Regions from separate parts of the Pseudomonas sp. S2_F07 genome, predicted to be linked through region 3. Evidence: predicted binding sites of a transcription regulator. Region 3 holds the regulator's gene; each other region holds the start of a gene.

Region 1 (5,024 bases), 3.1 Mb from region 3:
GTCTTCAACTACACCCAGCACCTGAACACCCTGACCGGCGGCGTCCTGGCTCTGGAACAACGAATCGCTGCCGCCGCTCTGCCCGCCCTGGAACATGGTGGCGAATACCGGGTGACGCGCACGGTAGGTCTGGTCGATGCTCGACGAGACGGTCTCGGCGTTGGCAATGTTCGAAGCGACGGTGTTCAAACGCGTGGTCTGCGCACTCATGCCGCTACCGGCAATGTTGAAAACACTGGATAGAGACATGGCTTACTCTCCGCGCAGGGCTGACACCAGCCCTTTGAATTTGCTGTTGAGCAGGGTGAAGCTGGCCTGGAAACCGATCGCGTTTTCCGCGTACGCTGATTGTTCAAGCTGGGCGTCCACGGTGTTCTGGTCGATCGACGGTTGCATCGGCGTGCGATACAGCAACGACTCGTCGCCATTGCCCAGGCCCTCAGCTTCGATATGACGGTTGTTGGTCATGTTCAAGGCGAAGGTGCCGCCTTTGGTTTTCTCGTTCTGCTCGGCGAGCACTTTCGAGAAGTCCAGATCCCGAGCCTTGTAGTTCGGGGTATCGGCGTTGGTGATGTTGTTGGCCAGGACTTCGGCACGCTGGGCGCGGAAGCCCAGGGCTTGTTCGTGGATACCGAGCGCTTTATCGAAGCTGATGCTCATGTCGGGAAACCTTCGGGTGACCTGATTTTTCGTAGGATCAACTTAGCAAGCCCCATGCCAATTCAAAAAAACCCGGAAACCGGGGCTTTGCCGGCCATGGCAACGCGGCAATGCCAGAAAAGCGGCAACGGTTTTCCGCCGGATGCCGCTTTTCTGCCGCTTGTCCTACGCACACTCCCCCCTGTAGGAGCTGCCGAAGGCTGCGATCTTTTGATTTTGCTTTTCAAGATCAAGATCAAAAGATCGCAGCCTGCGACAGCTCCTACGTGATGCAAAAGCGCCGCGCATAAAAAAGGAGTCCCGGAGGACTCCCATTTTTATGCGCGGCGCTTTTGCATCACTTCGCCTGGTAAATGATCCCCGGGCTGCACTGGACCATCTGGTAATGATCCGGCAAACCGTTCAGCGCTTCGGAAGCACCGAGGAACAGGTAACCGCCCGGCTTCAACGTGCTGTGGATGCGCAACAGGATGTCCTTCTTCACCTCGGCGGAAAAGTAGATCAGTACGTTGCGGCAGAACACGATGTCGAACTTGCCGAGGCTCGCGTAGCTGTCCAGCAGGTTGAATGAACGGAACTCCACACGGCTTTTGATAGGCGCCTTGATCGCCCAGCGCCCCGGCCCTTTCGGGTCAAAATAACGCTGCAGGCGCTCGGGCGAAAGACCGCGGCCGATGGCCAGGCTATCGTACTCGCCGGTCTTGCAGTTGTTCAGCATGGTACCGGACAGGTCGGTGGCAACAATCTGCACGCCCATCCGCAACTGGCCCATGTTGACCCGCTCGAATTCGTCGATGGACATCGACAGCGAATACGGCTCCTGGCCCGACGAGCACGCCGCCGACCAGATGCGCAGGCGCTGGCCGGGACTGGCCTTGATCGCTTCGGGCAGTACCTTGTTCTTCAAGACTTCAAACGGGTAGGTGTCACGAAACCACAGGGTTTCGTTGGTGGTCATGGCGTCCACCACCTGCTCGCGCAAACCGCTGCGCGGCTGGGTCTGCATGCGCTGAACCAGTTCGCCCAAAGACTTGATGCCTTGCTGTTCCATCAGTTTGTTGAGACGGCTGGAGACCAGGTACTGCTTGTTTTCACCGAGCAAAATGCCACAGGCTTTTTCCAGGAATACCCGGAACTGTTCGAAATCCAAATTACCCGTAGACAATGATGCCGCCTCTTAAATCGTGTTGACTGCCAGGGGCACGGGCCTCTAGCTGATATCTGCTGCCTTGATCCGGTCGACTACCCGGGATGCCAGGTCATCAGGACGGAATTTGGCCAGGAAGTCATCGGCACCGACCTTCTTGACCATCGCCTGATTGAATACCCCCGACAACGAAGTATGCAGGATGATATGAAGCTTTTGCATGCGCGGGTCGTTGCGGATTTCCGCCGTCAGCGTGTACCCGTCCATCTCCGGCATCTCGATGTCGGAGATCATCATCAGGAACTCTTCTTCCGGCTTCTTGCCCTCGTCGACCAGTTTGCGCAGGTAGTCCAGCGCTTGCCGACCGTCGTTCAACGCCACCACTTCGACGCCGACCGTTTGCAGGCAACGCGTGACCTGCTTGCGCGCCACCGACGAGTCGTCGACCGTCAGCACGCGCAACGAAAGCGCCTTGTGCTGGGTTTCGACATCCACCACACCAACGGAAATCGCTTCCGGCGTCGGAGCCACTTCCGCCAGCACCTTTTCGACGTCGATGATTTCGACCAACTGATTGTCGACCCGCGTCACCGCCGTCAGGTAGTGATCGCGCCCGGTGCCCTTGGGCGGCGGATGGATCTCCTCCCAGTTCATGTTGACGATGCGCTCCACCGAACGGACCAGGAACCCCTGGGTCTTGGTGTTGTACTCCGTGATGATCACGAAGGGGTTGTTCTTGTCCTTCAACGCGCCGGAGCCGGTCGCCATCGCCAGATCAAGGATCGGAATGGTCGCCCCCCGGATGTTCGCCACGCCGCACACGACAGGACTGGATTTGGGCATCAGCGTCAGTTTGGGGCATTGCAGCACCTCCCTAACCTTGAACACGTTGATCCCGTACAGTTGCTGGCCGTCGAGACGGAACAACAACAGCTCAAGGCGATTCTGCCCCACCAGTTGCGTGCGCTGGTTTACCGAATCCATTACACCAGCCATGCCCAGACTCCTACACCAACGCCAAGTGTTGTTGCGACGCGCCTTCATCACTAAACGGCACGGCGCTTGCTTTTTTAATCGTTATGAACACAGAACCGACATTTTTTCGACGCCTGACCACACCCTACCGCAAATTGCCCGGCGTGCTGGCGGCTGTTTGCCTGTTCAACGCTGGCAGCCCTGCCCTTGCTGACGCGGTTACCTTGCCTGACATGCTTATCGGCGTCACTCAGGGCTTTCTTGAATTCACCGTAGAAGACTATCTGGCTACCAGTCAAACGGAAGGTCGCTACGAGATCCAGGTCAACCCGCTCGATCCGCGCATGCACATGCCCATGTGCGACAAGGAATTGACAGCAACGCTCGAGAGTCCCAAGCCGCTGGGACGGGTCACGGTCAAGGTTCGCTGCGAGGGTACTTCCCCCTGGACAGTGTTCGTACCCGCTCAAGTCCGCCTGTTTCGCGAGGTCGTGACCAGCGCCCGGCCACTGCGCCGCGCCGCCATTGTCGAACCTGGAGACGTGATCCTGCGCGAGCGCGATATCAGCCTCATCAGCCAGGGCTACCTGACCTCCCTCGATCAGGCGATCGGCCAGCGACTGACCCGACCAATGGTCGCCGACCAGGTAATTACCCTGGTGAACATCGAGCAGGCCGAAGTCATTCGCAAGGGCGATCAAGTGGTGATAACCGCCCGCAGCGGCACCCTCAGCGTGCGCATGCCGGGCGAAGCGCTGTCAAACGGCAGCCTGAGCGAGCAAATCCGGGTGAAAAACCTCAACTCCCAACGAGTCATCAAGGCGCAGGTCATGGCACCGGGGCAGGTGGAAGTGTCCATGTAAGGCGCTCTGTTCATCTGAATGTGGCGCTTGCCGCGGCTGTTCCCTAGACTGTGCTCCATGCAGGGCAAGCGCTGACGCGCGCAAGGTTCATTGATAAATGAGCCTAAAGTTTTCCAGGGAATGGCCGAAACCATGGCAAGCGTCCAAATTCCCAGAGGTTTTTTATCATGGTCATCGATTTCAGCCGTTTGAACAGCTCCTCGTCCCTGACGGGCAGTACACGTACCAGCGCCAGCAAGGAAAGCGCCGAAGCCGGCAAATCCGCGCCGCTGGAGTCCGCGGCCGAACAGGCCGGCACCGTCAAAAGCGGGGAATCGGTACATCTCAGCAATGAGGCTCAACAGTTGCAGAAGGTCACTGACAAGCTGCGCGATCAGCCTGCCGTCGACAACGCCCGCGTGGCCGAGTTGAAAGCAGCGATTGCCGATGGCAGCTATAAAGTCGACAGCAACCGTGTAGCCAGCAAACTGCTCAACTTCGAAGCCCAGCGCTAGGCCACCGCCGGCGCCAGGCTTTTGGACGCTTAAAACCCAAGGCCAGCCATGCACGACACTCATCTACTGCAACTGATCACCGACGACTTTGCCCCAGCGCAACACCTGCTGGAGTTACTGCAGACCGAATCCCTCGCATTGCATGGCCGCGACATGCCATTGCTCGAGAACATCCTGGCGCAGAAACAGGCGTTGATCGTTTTGCTCGAACAGCATGGCCGCAAGCGCAGTGAAATCCTCGCCAGCCTCAACCTGCCGACCAACCGCAGCGGCCTTGAGCAATTGGCCGGCCAGTCGAGCATTGGCGAGCAGTTGCTGGCGCAAAGTGACGTGCTGACCGATCTCCTGGCCCAGTGCCAGGCCATCAACGCCAACAACGGCCAGTCGATCCTCACTCAGCAGGCCGCTACAGCCACCCAGCTGAAAATCCTCACCGGCGGTGAAACCCCGGCGCTTTACGATGCCAGCGGAACATTCTCCAAGCTTGCCAAGCCACGCCCGCTCAGTCAGGCATGAAGCGGTCAACGCCCTCGCTCTATCAAGACGCGCAACATACTGGCAAACTGCTAGTCTGCCGTAGTCAAATTTTGTCTGGAGATTGATTAACCGTGTCCAATGCCTTATCCGTGGATGATGCTCCGCAGCCACCCAAGGTGCTCTCCACGCCCTTGGAAATCTCCAGCAACCTGCGCCAGCTGCTCGAAAGCCATGACCCGCTGATCATCACGTTCCATGAGCGCAGCCAGCGCTTCCAGAGCTACCTGGTGGACCTGGACCGTGACAGCAACATGATTGCCCTGGACGAAATGATTCCCCGTGATGGCGAGCGTTACCTGCTGGCGGGCGAGCCGTTCAGGGTCGAAGGCTTCCACGAAGGCGTACGCA
Region 2 (5,024 bases), 1.2 Mb from region 3:
GCATTCGGCGATGCAGCCGGCCAGTCGCGAGAGCAGGTTGTGGGGCAGCAGGTACTGGCCGAGGAGAAACAGACGCTTGTTCATTAACGGTCCTTAAAAATCTTAAATTTCTACCGGGGTATCGGGATGGTTGCCCCATTCGCCCCAGGAGCCGGCGTAGCCTTTGACCCGCGGATAACCGAGGGATTTGGCCACCAGATAGGTGAAGCCAGAACGATGGTGAGTCTGGCAGTGGGTAATCACTTCTTTGTCTTTGCTGATCCCGAGTTGTTCGAGGATCTGCGGCATGTCGGTGCGGATGCGCAACTGGCGTGCCCGATCCATGCCCGCGGTCCATTCGAAATTGACCGCGCCGGGAATGTGCCCGCCCTTGGCTGCCAGGACTTTCTCGCCGGAGTACTCCTGCGGCCCGCGTGCATCCCAGATTGCCAGGTCGGCGGCGCCGAGACGGCTTTGCAGGTATTCGCGGGTGGCGGTGGGTTCGTCGTGCAAGGTCAGTGAAACCGGGCCGCCCACCGGTGGCGGGATCTGGATCGACATGGGCAAGCCTTCCGCCAGCCAGGCCGTCAGGCCGCCGTCGATATAGTGGTACTTGCTGTGGCCGATGACATCCAGCAGCCAGATGAAGCGCCCGGCCCAACCGCCGCCTTCGTCGTCATACACCACGTAGATCGCGTCGGGGTTGTGTCCCAGTTCACCAAACAGCGCTTCGAGTGCTGCCTGCGGGGGCATCAGCCCCGGGGCGGGGGCCTGGCCGAGCTGTGTGCGTTTCGGGTCGACAAAGCGTGCGCCGGGAATGTGCCCTTCGGCGTAGCGGGCGGGACTGGTCAAGTCCACCAGAATCAGTTCGCGGGCGTCGAGGCGAGGGAGCAAGTCGCTCGGCTCGATCACCAGCGGCAAGCCAGAGAAGTCAGACATGTGAGGTCTCCAGAGCACAAAAGGGAGGATTGTAACGCAGCTTATTGGCCACGGTGGCTAAAGCTGTGCAGGGCTTTTTCGATGCACTGCGCGGTTTTGCCGAAGGCCTGTACGGAAATTTCCGAAAACGGCCCGCCGCCTTGATCCGCCACGATGATCATGATCACCCGGCCATTGTTGACCAGCGAGCGCAGCAGCAAGTGTTCACCATTGAACTGCGAACGCAGGCTGTTGGGCAGCAGGGCCGAGAATTGCGCGTTGTTGGTTGGCGTCAGTCGCACCTGGGCCTGTTGCGCGAGCAGGCGTTGCAACACGTTGCTCTGGCTGACCACGAAATTCAACCCGGCAGCCTCCTTCGGCAGGCCGGCCGTTTGGTGCACGCGCAGATTGGCGTGGGTGCGGTCGGCCATCAGGATCATCACCCGGCGCATGCCGCAGGCCACGAGGGCGTCCCGGGCGGCGATGGTCAAGTGCATGGCATTGGTGAAACGACTCGGCTCGACCAGCAGTTCGGCGCATTGCTTGCGCCACTTCGCCAGGTCTTCGGCGGTGGGTGCCGCTGCCGGCAGCAAGCCTGCGTGGACACGGTTCATGCCCCACGGCCAGATCAGCGACTCGGCGGGGTGCCAGAGGTCGGGCATGGCGTGTTGGCGTGCGCTGTTGGCGGCTTGCTGGTGCAGTTGTTGCTGCAGCTCGTCCATCGGCATTTGCAGGTAAAGGCTGGTCAGGTACTGCCAGCGCTCACTGTGGGGGCTGTCCCAGGCGTGTTGCGCCGACAGCGCCAGCCCGTTGGCCAGCAGCACGGTGTTGGCCGGTTGATTGAGCCAGCGGCGCAGGGTCGGATCGTCATCGAGGCGGTTCTGCTGGCGCAGTGGATGCTCGCTGTCACGGGCAATACGCAGGACCTTCACCAGTTCCCGCTGCTCGGTGAGCAGCAGTCGATAGCCTTGCTGCACCCAGATCGGCAGGTGCCAGACCTCCACCAGTGCCTGGCCAATCTCCAGCAGGCGTACGCCAAACAGTTGCTGTTCGACTTTGCGTGCCGATTCACCTTTATGGATGACCCGCAGCTCCCAGTCTTCGAGCAGTTTCGGATGGGTCAGCGCCAGCGGCCACAGGGGCGAAAGAAACAGCAGGCTGCCCCAGTGGATGTCCTGCCACAGGCGCGCCAGGCGACTGGCAAAAAAGCCGTTGGCCTGTTGCGTGGCGTGCTGGCTGATCATCTGCAACTGACGCAGGGCTTTGGGAATCTCGGACTGGGGTTCGGCGGGCAGGCGCGCGAGCAGTTCTTCGGTGCGTTTCAGGCCGAGGCGATTGATCGCAACTTCAAGGTTTTCCGCAGGCTCGGTCATGCCGCCGTGGGTATGCCGGTTGGCTTCGCGAATCACGCTCAAGGCCAGGGCCGGGCTGCCTTGCATGAGGTCGGCGATATCGCGCAACGAGCTGCGATTGTCGCGGATGGCCTTGCAGACCCGGTCGTGGCTGGCTTGCGGAACCGGCAGGCGCACGCCATCGAGAAGCTTGACCCAGCCTTCGAGAGTGGTCGGTTTCGGGGTTGGGGCGTTCGTTTCGTTAACCATGGTGGGAGGCGATCATCGTCAACAGTACCTGTGCCCGCAAGGGGTCAAATTAGCTTTTCGCCTGAACTGGCTATAGTCTGGCGCAGTTTTGCCGATAAGTAGAAGAAGAGATTTTTTAACTTCCGAATATGACCTTGAACCCGACTCAGTAAGTGCTCTCCTAACCTATGGCTAAAATTATCGGCATCATCGTCGTATTCGCGAGCGTGCTCGGCGGATACGTGCTTTCCCACGGCAAGATTGCCGCCCTGATCCAGCCTTTCGAGGTCATGATCATCGGCGGCGCGGCCCTCGGCGCCTTCTTGCAGGCCAACCCCGGCTATATGACGATGCACGTGCTCAAGAAGTCCCTGAGCATGTTCAGTTCGCGTTTCAACCACGCCTTCTACCTGGAAGTGCTGGGCCTGATCTACGAGATCCTCAACAAGAGCCGCCGCGAAGGCATGATGGCCATCGAAGGCGACATCGAAGATGCCGCCGCGAGCCCGATCTTCGCCAAGTACCCGACGGTGCTGAAGGACGAGCGCATGACCGCGTTCATCTGCGATTACCTGCGCATCATGTCCTCCGGCAACATGGCTCCCCACGAGCTGGAAGGCTTGTTCGACATGGAACTGTTCAGCCTCAAGGAAGACCTTGAGCATCCATCCCACGCCGTCAACGGCATCGCCGATGCCATGCCCGGTTTCGGTATCGTCGCGGCGGTACTGGGGATCGTGGTGACCATGGCTTCGTTGGGTGAGGGCGACCAGAAGTCCATCGGCCTGCACGTGGGTGCGGCACTGGTGGGTACCTTCTTCGGTATTCTCGCCGCCTACGGCTTCTTCGGCCCGCTGGCCCATTCCCTGGCCCACGATGCCAAGGAAGAGCTGAACGTCTACGAAGCCATCAAGGCCTCGCTGGTGGCTTCGGCTTCCGGCATGCCGCCATCGCTGGCCGTGGAATTCGGGCGCAAGGTCCTGTACCCGGCGCACCGTCCAAGCTTCGCCGAGCTGGAACAAGCGGTTCGCGGTCGTTAGTGCTTTGTTTCGCAAATACGTTCCTTTTTGGCGAGTGACTGTTGTTGCCAGACAAGGCGCCGCGACGAGTCATAGCCCGCTATGGCGAGGAGCGGCAACGCAGTATGGCGACAACAGGCACCGTCAAAAAGGAACAGTATTTGTGAGACAGAGCACTCTCCATGGAAAATAACCAGCCGATAATCATCAAGCGCGTCAAGCGCATCGCCGGCGGGCATCACGGGGGCGCCTGGAAAATCGCCTTCGCCGACTTCGCCACGGCGATGATGGCGTTCTTCCTGGTGTTGTGGCTGCTGTCCACCGCCACGCCGGAACAGAAGATTGCCATCGCCGGTTACTTCAAGGACCCGATCGGCTTTTCCGAAAGCGGCACGCCCTACATCATCGATCTGGGCGGCACACCGACCCTGGCGCCGGAAAACACCCTCAACCCGGAGGTGAAGTCCCAACCACAACCGGACAAGGTCACCATCGATACCGATCAGGTCGAAGGCATGGCCGAGCAGGTCGAAAAAGAGCGCCTCGAACTGTTGCTGCAAGAATTGCAGAACAAGGTCGAAGAAAACCCGCAGATGCAGAAGTTCAAGGACCAGATCCTGTTCGAGATCACTCAGGACGGCCTGCGCATCCAGATCATGGACGCGGAAAACCGCCCGATGTTCGACTCAGGCTCAGCTCGCTTGAAGCCGTATTTCGAAGACATCCTGCTGGCCATGGCCGACACCATCAAGGCGGTGCCGAACAAGATCAGCATCAGCGGCCACACCGATGCCAAGCCATACACCGGCACCGGTGATTTCGGTAACTGGGAGCTTTCGGCCAATCGTGCCAACGCCGCACGGCGTGCGCTAGTGGCGGGCAGCTATCCGGATGCTCAGGTGGCACGGGTGGTCGGCTATGCCTCGTCGGCCCTGTTCGATCGCGAGCATCCGTTCAACCCGGTGAACCGCCGTATCGACATCGTCGTACTGACGAAAAAAGCCCAGCGTGCGATCGAAGGCTCGCAAGGCGCGGAGCCTGCTCCTGATGCACCGCAAGGTTTGGCCGCTCCGGGAGCTGCACCGGCTGAGCCGGTCGATCCGAACGCGTTGCCGGCGGACAAGGAGCCTCTGCCGGCTCATGAACTGCGTGAGCGTCTGAACCTGTTCGACGACCCGGCACCGAAACCGGGCGAGCCAGCCAAACCGGCTGAACCGCCCAAACAGTGACCGATAAAAAAGCCGACAGCGATGTCGGCTTTTTTGTCGGCGTTTTCTACGTTAAAAGCCGCGGATGACTCGGGACTTGAGGTCGGCGTGAAAGCGATCCGCATTGGATTTGTTGACGCTGCGCACCGACTCGCTACCGGTCACCGAATCCAGTGACATCGAACGCTTGAGCGTCGACTCGTTGCGATAGGCATCGATAAAGAACTCGATGTCCCGGTCGCTGGTCAGCTTCGGCCACTTGTCCAGGAACAGTGGCAGCTCGGTGGGGCCGGTCTTGAACGAGCAGATGCGTCGGTTGG
Region 3 (5,024 bases):
GTCTTCTCTTTTATCGGCATGAATCTGCGGACCTTCACCCTGAGAGAGATGTTTTTGTGGATCTTTTTCAGCAAGCATCGCTTCACGGTCATGTTCGATGCCCGCAAAGCGGTCCACCTGGCTGGCCATCAGCACGAGCTTGAGCAGGTTGCTTTCGACTTCGGTGACCAACTGGGTCACACGCTTGATCACCTGGCCTGTGAGGTCCTGGTAATCCTGGGCGAGCAGGATGTCGTTGAGGTTGCCCGACACCGCGCGATTGTCCGTGCCGCTGCGCGTCAGGAAGCCGTCGACCCGCCGGGCCAGTTCACGAAACTCTTCGGCGCCGACTTCGCGACGCATGAAGCGCCCCCAGTCCGCGCTCAACACCTTGGCTTCATCGGCCAGGCCATTGACCAGCGGCGTGGCATTTTCCACCAGATCCATGGTGCGGTTGGCCGCCGCCTCGGTCAGCTTGACCACATACCCCAGGCGCTCGGTGGCGTCGGTGATCTGCGACACTTCTTCGGCTTGCGGCATGTGCGGGTCAATCTGGAAATTGACGATCGCGCTATGCAGCTCGCGAGTGAGCTTGCCCACTTCCTGATACAGGCCGCGGTCACGGGTCTGGTTGAGCTCATGGATCAATTGCACCGCGTCGCCGAACTTGCCTTTCTCAAGGCTCTCGACCAATTCGACGGCGTGTTTTTTCAGGGTCGATTCAAAATCGCCCAATGAAGTTTCGTTATTGCCCATAGCTCCCCCGTGGCGCACTCATCAACCGATGCGTTCGAAAATCTTCTCGATTTTTTCTTTCAACGCCTGGGCCGTGAAGGGCTTGACCACATAGCCGTTAACGCCGGCCTGGGCCGCTTCGATGATCTGCTCGCGCTTGGCTTCAGCGGTCACCATCAGCACCGGCAGGTGCTTGAGCTTTTCATCGGCACGCACGTGGCGCAGCAGATCGATACCGGTCATGCCAGGCATGTTCCAGTCCGTTACCAGAAAGTCGATGCTTCCGCTGTTGAGCACCGGAATGGCGGTAGTGCCATCGTCGGCCTCGACGGTGTTGGTGAACCCAAGGTCACGCAGCAGGTTCTTGATGATCCGCCGCATCGTTGAGAAGTCATCAACGATGAGGATTTTCATGTTCTTGTCCAATTCGACCTCCAAGCAGTCTTAAACGCGCCCAGCACCTGGACGCGCCATTTCAATCAATCCGGCAAAGCACTCAATGACTGTCTGGAGCACAACAGATCGCGACCGGCGCAGTTCAACACCACACCAGCCTCGTTCGCAGTGTCCCCACACTGCCTTCAGCGCGCTCGCCACTCCCCCAAACGCCCCCGCAAACGGGCCGCGCACTGGCTGTGTAACTGGCTGACCCGCGATTCGCTGACCCCCAGGACCTCACCGATTTCCTTGAGGTTCAACTCTTCGTCGTAGTACAGCGCCAACACCAGTCGCTCACGCTCCGGCAAATTGGCAATCGCATCCGCCAGCGCCGCCTGGAAGCGTTCATCCTCCAAGTCGCGTGACGGCTCGAGATGAGCACTCGCGCCATCCTCGTGCAGCCCTTCGTGTTCGCCGTCCTGCAACAGATCGTCGAAACTGAACAGCCGGCTGCCCAGGGTGTCGTTCAAAATCCCGTAGTAATCGTCGAGACTCAATTGGAGTTCGGCCGCAACTTCGTGATCTTTAGCGTCACGGCCGGTTTTCGCTTCAATCGAGCGAATGGCATCGCTGACCATGCGCGTATTGCGGTGAACCGAACGTGGCGCCCAGTCCCCCTTGCGCACTTCATCGAGCATGGCGCCGCGGATTCGAATGCCCGCGTACGTCTCGAAACTGGCGCCTTTGCTGGCGTCATATTTGGTCGACACTTCAAGCAGGCCGATCATCCCGGCCTGGATCAGGTCTTCGACCTGGACACTGGCCGGCAAACGCGCCAGCAAGTGGTAGGCAATGCGTTTAACCAGCGGCGCGTAACGCTCGATCAGCTCGTACTGCGCATCGCGTGCCGACTTCTTGTAGAGGTTGTAGCCGCTGGCTGTCATAGAACAGGTCCTGCTGTCTGCTGCACGAGCCGCTCGACGAAAAACTCCAAGTGTCCGCGCGGGTTGGCCGGCAGCGGCCAGGTATCGACCTTCTGCGCGATGGCCTTGAACGCCAGCGAGCACTTGGAACGCGGGAAGGCCTCGTAGACGGCGCGCTGCTTCTGCACGGCCTTGCGCACGCTTTCGTCGTAAGGCACCGCACCAACGTATTGTAGGGCGACGTCGAGGAAGCGATCCGTGACCTTGGTCAACTTGGCGAACAGGTTGCGTCCTTCCTGCGGGCTCTGGGCCATGTTGGCCAGGACGCGGAAGCGGTTCATGCCGTAGTCGCGGTTCAGCAACTTGATCAAGGCGTAGGCATCGGTGATCGAGGTCGGCTCGTCGCACACCACCAGCAGCACTTCCTGGGCTGCGCGGACGAAACTGACTACCGAGTCACCAATGCCCGCAGCGGTGTCGATCACCAGTACGTCGAGGTTGTCGCCAATATCACTGAAGGCCTGGATCAGGCCGGCGTGTTGCGCGGGGCTCAGATGCACCATGCTCTGAGTGCCGGATGCGGCCGGAACGATACGGATGCCGCCGGGTCCCTGCAGCAGTACATCGCGCAGTTCGCAGCGGCCTTCGATCACGTCGGCCAGGGTACGTTTGGGTGTCAGGCCCAGCAGAACGTCGACGTTCGCCAGTCCAAGGTCGGCGTCCAACAGCATGACGCGCCGGCCAAGCTCGGCCAAAGCCAGGGACAAGTTCACTGACACATTAGTTTTCCCGACGCCACCTTTGCCGCCGGTCACCGCGATCACCTGTACGGGATGCATGCTGCCCATGTTATTTCTTTACCTTGTCTTGCATAGACGGAGGCCACATTACTGGCTGCGCGTTCACAAACGGAACAATGCATGGCAGACCATCGATGTAGGTACAAAAACTGTTCATTTTTACCTCAGCCAACCTGCTTGGTCGGACTGTGGTAGATGTCAGCGAACATGTCAGCCATGGCTTCTTCGCTGGGTTCTTCCTGCATTTGTACGCTCACGGCGCGGCTGACCAACTGGTGACGACGCGGCAGATGCAAATCATCCGGGATCCGCGGGCCATCGGTCAGGTAAGCCACCGGCAGTTCATGACTGATGGCAAGGCTCAACACCTCGCCCAGACTTGCCGTTTCATCCAGTTTAGTCAGGATGCAGCCTGCGAGCCCACAACGCTTGTAACTGTGATAAGCGGCCGTTAGAACCTGTTTCTGGCTGGTGGTTGCCAGGACCAGATAATTTTTCGAGCGGATGCCGCGACCGGCCAGGCTTTCGAGCTGCATGCGCAGGGCCGGATCGCTGGCCTGAAGGCCCGCGGTATCGATCAGCACCACGCGCTTGCGCAGCAATGGCTCCAGCGCCTGCACCAGGGACTGGCCCGGATCGACGTGGGTCACCGACACATTGAGAATGCGCCCCAGGGTCTTGAGCTGCTCCTGGGCACCGATGCGGAAGCTGTCCATGCTCACCAGCGCAATGTTCTGCGCGCCGTACTTGAGCACGTAGCGGGCAGCCAGCTTGGCCAGGGTGGTGGTCTTGCCCATGCCGGCAGGGCCGACCATGGCAATCACACCGCCCTCTTCCAGCGGCTCGACTTCCGGGGTAACGATCATGCGCGCCAGGTGCGCGAGCAACATGCGCCAGGCCTGACGGGGTTCTTCGATTTCGGTGATCATCGCCAAAAGGTCACGCGACAGCGGGCCGGACAGGCCGATGCGTTGCAGGCGACGCCAGAGGTTGGCCTGGTCCGGACGGCTGCCTTGCAGCTGATTCCAGGCCAGGGAGCCGAGTTGCACTTCCATGAGTTCGCGCAGGCTGTTGAGCTCGAAACGCATCGAGTCGAACGCCCGCGGGTCCACGCCAGCGGACGCTGGCGCAACGGCCGGTACAGGACGACGGGGTTCGGCGTAGGTCGGTTCGATCAGCGGCTCGGCGGCGGTCAACGGCAAGCCGGCGAACAACTGGCGATTGGTTGCATTGTCGCTCTCGCCATCGCCACGCAGACTCAATTCGGCCTGGGCGGTGACGATCCGCGACTGAGTCTTGCGCAGCTCGTCTTCGAGTTCCATGTTCGGAACCCGCGGCGCCAGCGCCGACAGCTTGTAATCCAGCGCAGCCGTCAGCTCGACACCCCCGGCGATCCGGCGGTTGCCAATAATGGCCGCATCAGCGCCCAGCTCATCGCGAACCAGCTTCATGGCCTGACGCATATCGGCGGCGAAAAAACGCTTAACTTGCATAAACCACTACCTCAGCCGTTGGGCCCTACTGTCGCAACGATGGTCACTTGCTTGTTGTCAGGGATTTCCTGGTAAGCCAACACATGCAAACCCGGGACTGCGAGCCGGCCAAATCGCGAGAGCATCGCGCGAACCGGACCGGCCACCAGCAGAATCACCGGCTGACCTTGCATCTCCTGACGCTGCGCCGCGTCAATCAACGAACGTTGCAGCTTCTCAGCCATGCTTGGCTCCAGCAGAACGCCCTCTTCCGAGCCTTGTCCTGCCTTCTGCAGACTATTGAGCAATATTTGTTCCAACCTGGGCTCCAGCGTGATGACTGGCAGCTCCGACTCAGTGCCTACAATGCTTTGGACGATTGCGCGGGATACGCCAACCCGCACGGCAGCCACCAGCGCGGCGGTATCTTGACTCTTGGCGGCATTGTTGGCGATCGCCTCGGCAATGCTGCGGATGTCGCGCACCGGCACTTGTTCGGCCAGCAGCGCTTGCAGCACCTTGAGCAGCTGCGACAGCGAAACCACGCCCGGCACCAGCTCCTCGGCCAGCTTCGGCGAGCTTTTGGCCAGCAATTGCATGAGTTGCTGCACTTCTTCGTGACCGATCAGTTCACTGGAATGCTTGTAGAGTATCTGGTTCAAGTGGGTAGCCACTACTGTACTGGCATCGACCACCGTATAACCGAGGGATTGCGCCTGGGCGCGCTGGCTGATTTC

Evidence for each region. The regulator FliA, encoded in region 3, starts transcription of late flagellar genes. The targets are predictions, from matches to a motif close to CTAAAGTTTNNNNNNNNNNNGCCGNTAA.
Region 1: the regulator FliA is predicted to act here: its motif matches at 3,749-3,776, upstream of flgM (flagellar biosynthesis anti-sigma factor FlgM).
Region 2: the regulator FliA is predicted to act here: its motif matches at 2,569-2,596, upstream of motA (flagellar motor stator protein MotA).

What each region holds. Positions count from the first base shown of each region.
Region 1 covers NZ_CP162758.1:2,379,497-2,384,520, forward strand. The annotation lists gene flgC (flagellar basal body rod protein FlgC) at 1-249, opposite strand, end outside; gene flgB (flagellar basal body rod protein FlgB) at 253-660, opposite strand; gene cheR (protein-glutamate O-methyltransferase CheR) at 998-1,825, opposite strand; gene AB4O40_RS10595 (chemotaxis protein CheV) at 1,871-2,803, opposite strand; gene flgA (flagellar basal body P-ring formation chaperone FlgA) at 2,887-3,645, shown strand; gene flgM (flagellar biosynthesis anti-sigma factor FlgM) at 3,813-4,139, shown strand; gene AB4O40_RS10610 (flagella synthesis protein FlgN) at 4,188-4,655, shown strand; gene AB4O40_RS10615 (flagellar brake protein) at 4,748-5,024, shown strand, end outside.
Region 2 covers NZ_CP162758.1:4,421,978-4,427,001, forward strand. The annotation lists gene asd (archaetidylserine decarboxylase) at 1-84, opposite strand, end outside; gene AB4O40_RS20035 (rhodanese-like domain-containing protein) at 103-918, opposite strand; gene AB4O40_RS20040 (HDOD domain-containing protein) at 960-2,498, opposite strand; gene motA (flagellar motor stator protein MotA) at 2,666-3,517, shown strand; gene motB (flagellar motor protein MotB) at 3,679-4,725, shown strand; gene AB4O40_RS20055 (toll/interleukin-1 receptor domain-containing protein) at 4,777-5,024, opposite strand, start outside.
Region 3 covers NZ_CP162758.1:5,605,860-5,610,883, reverse strand. The annotation lists gene AB4O40_RS25430 (protein phosphatase CheZ) at 1-735, opposite strand, end outside; gene AB4O40_RS25425 (chemotaxis response regulator CheY) at 757-1,128, opposite strand; gene fliA (RNA polymerase sigma factor FliA) at 1,296-2,036, opposite strand; gene fleN (flagellar synthesis regulator FleN) at 2,033-2,863, opposite strand; gene flhF (flagellar biosynthesis protein FlhF) at 2,980-4,308, opposite strand; gene flhA (flagellar biosynthesis protein FlhA) at 4,320-5,024, opposite strand, start outside.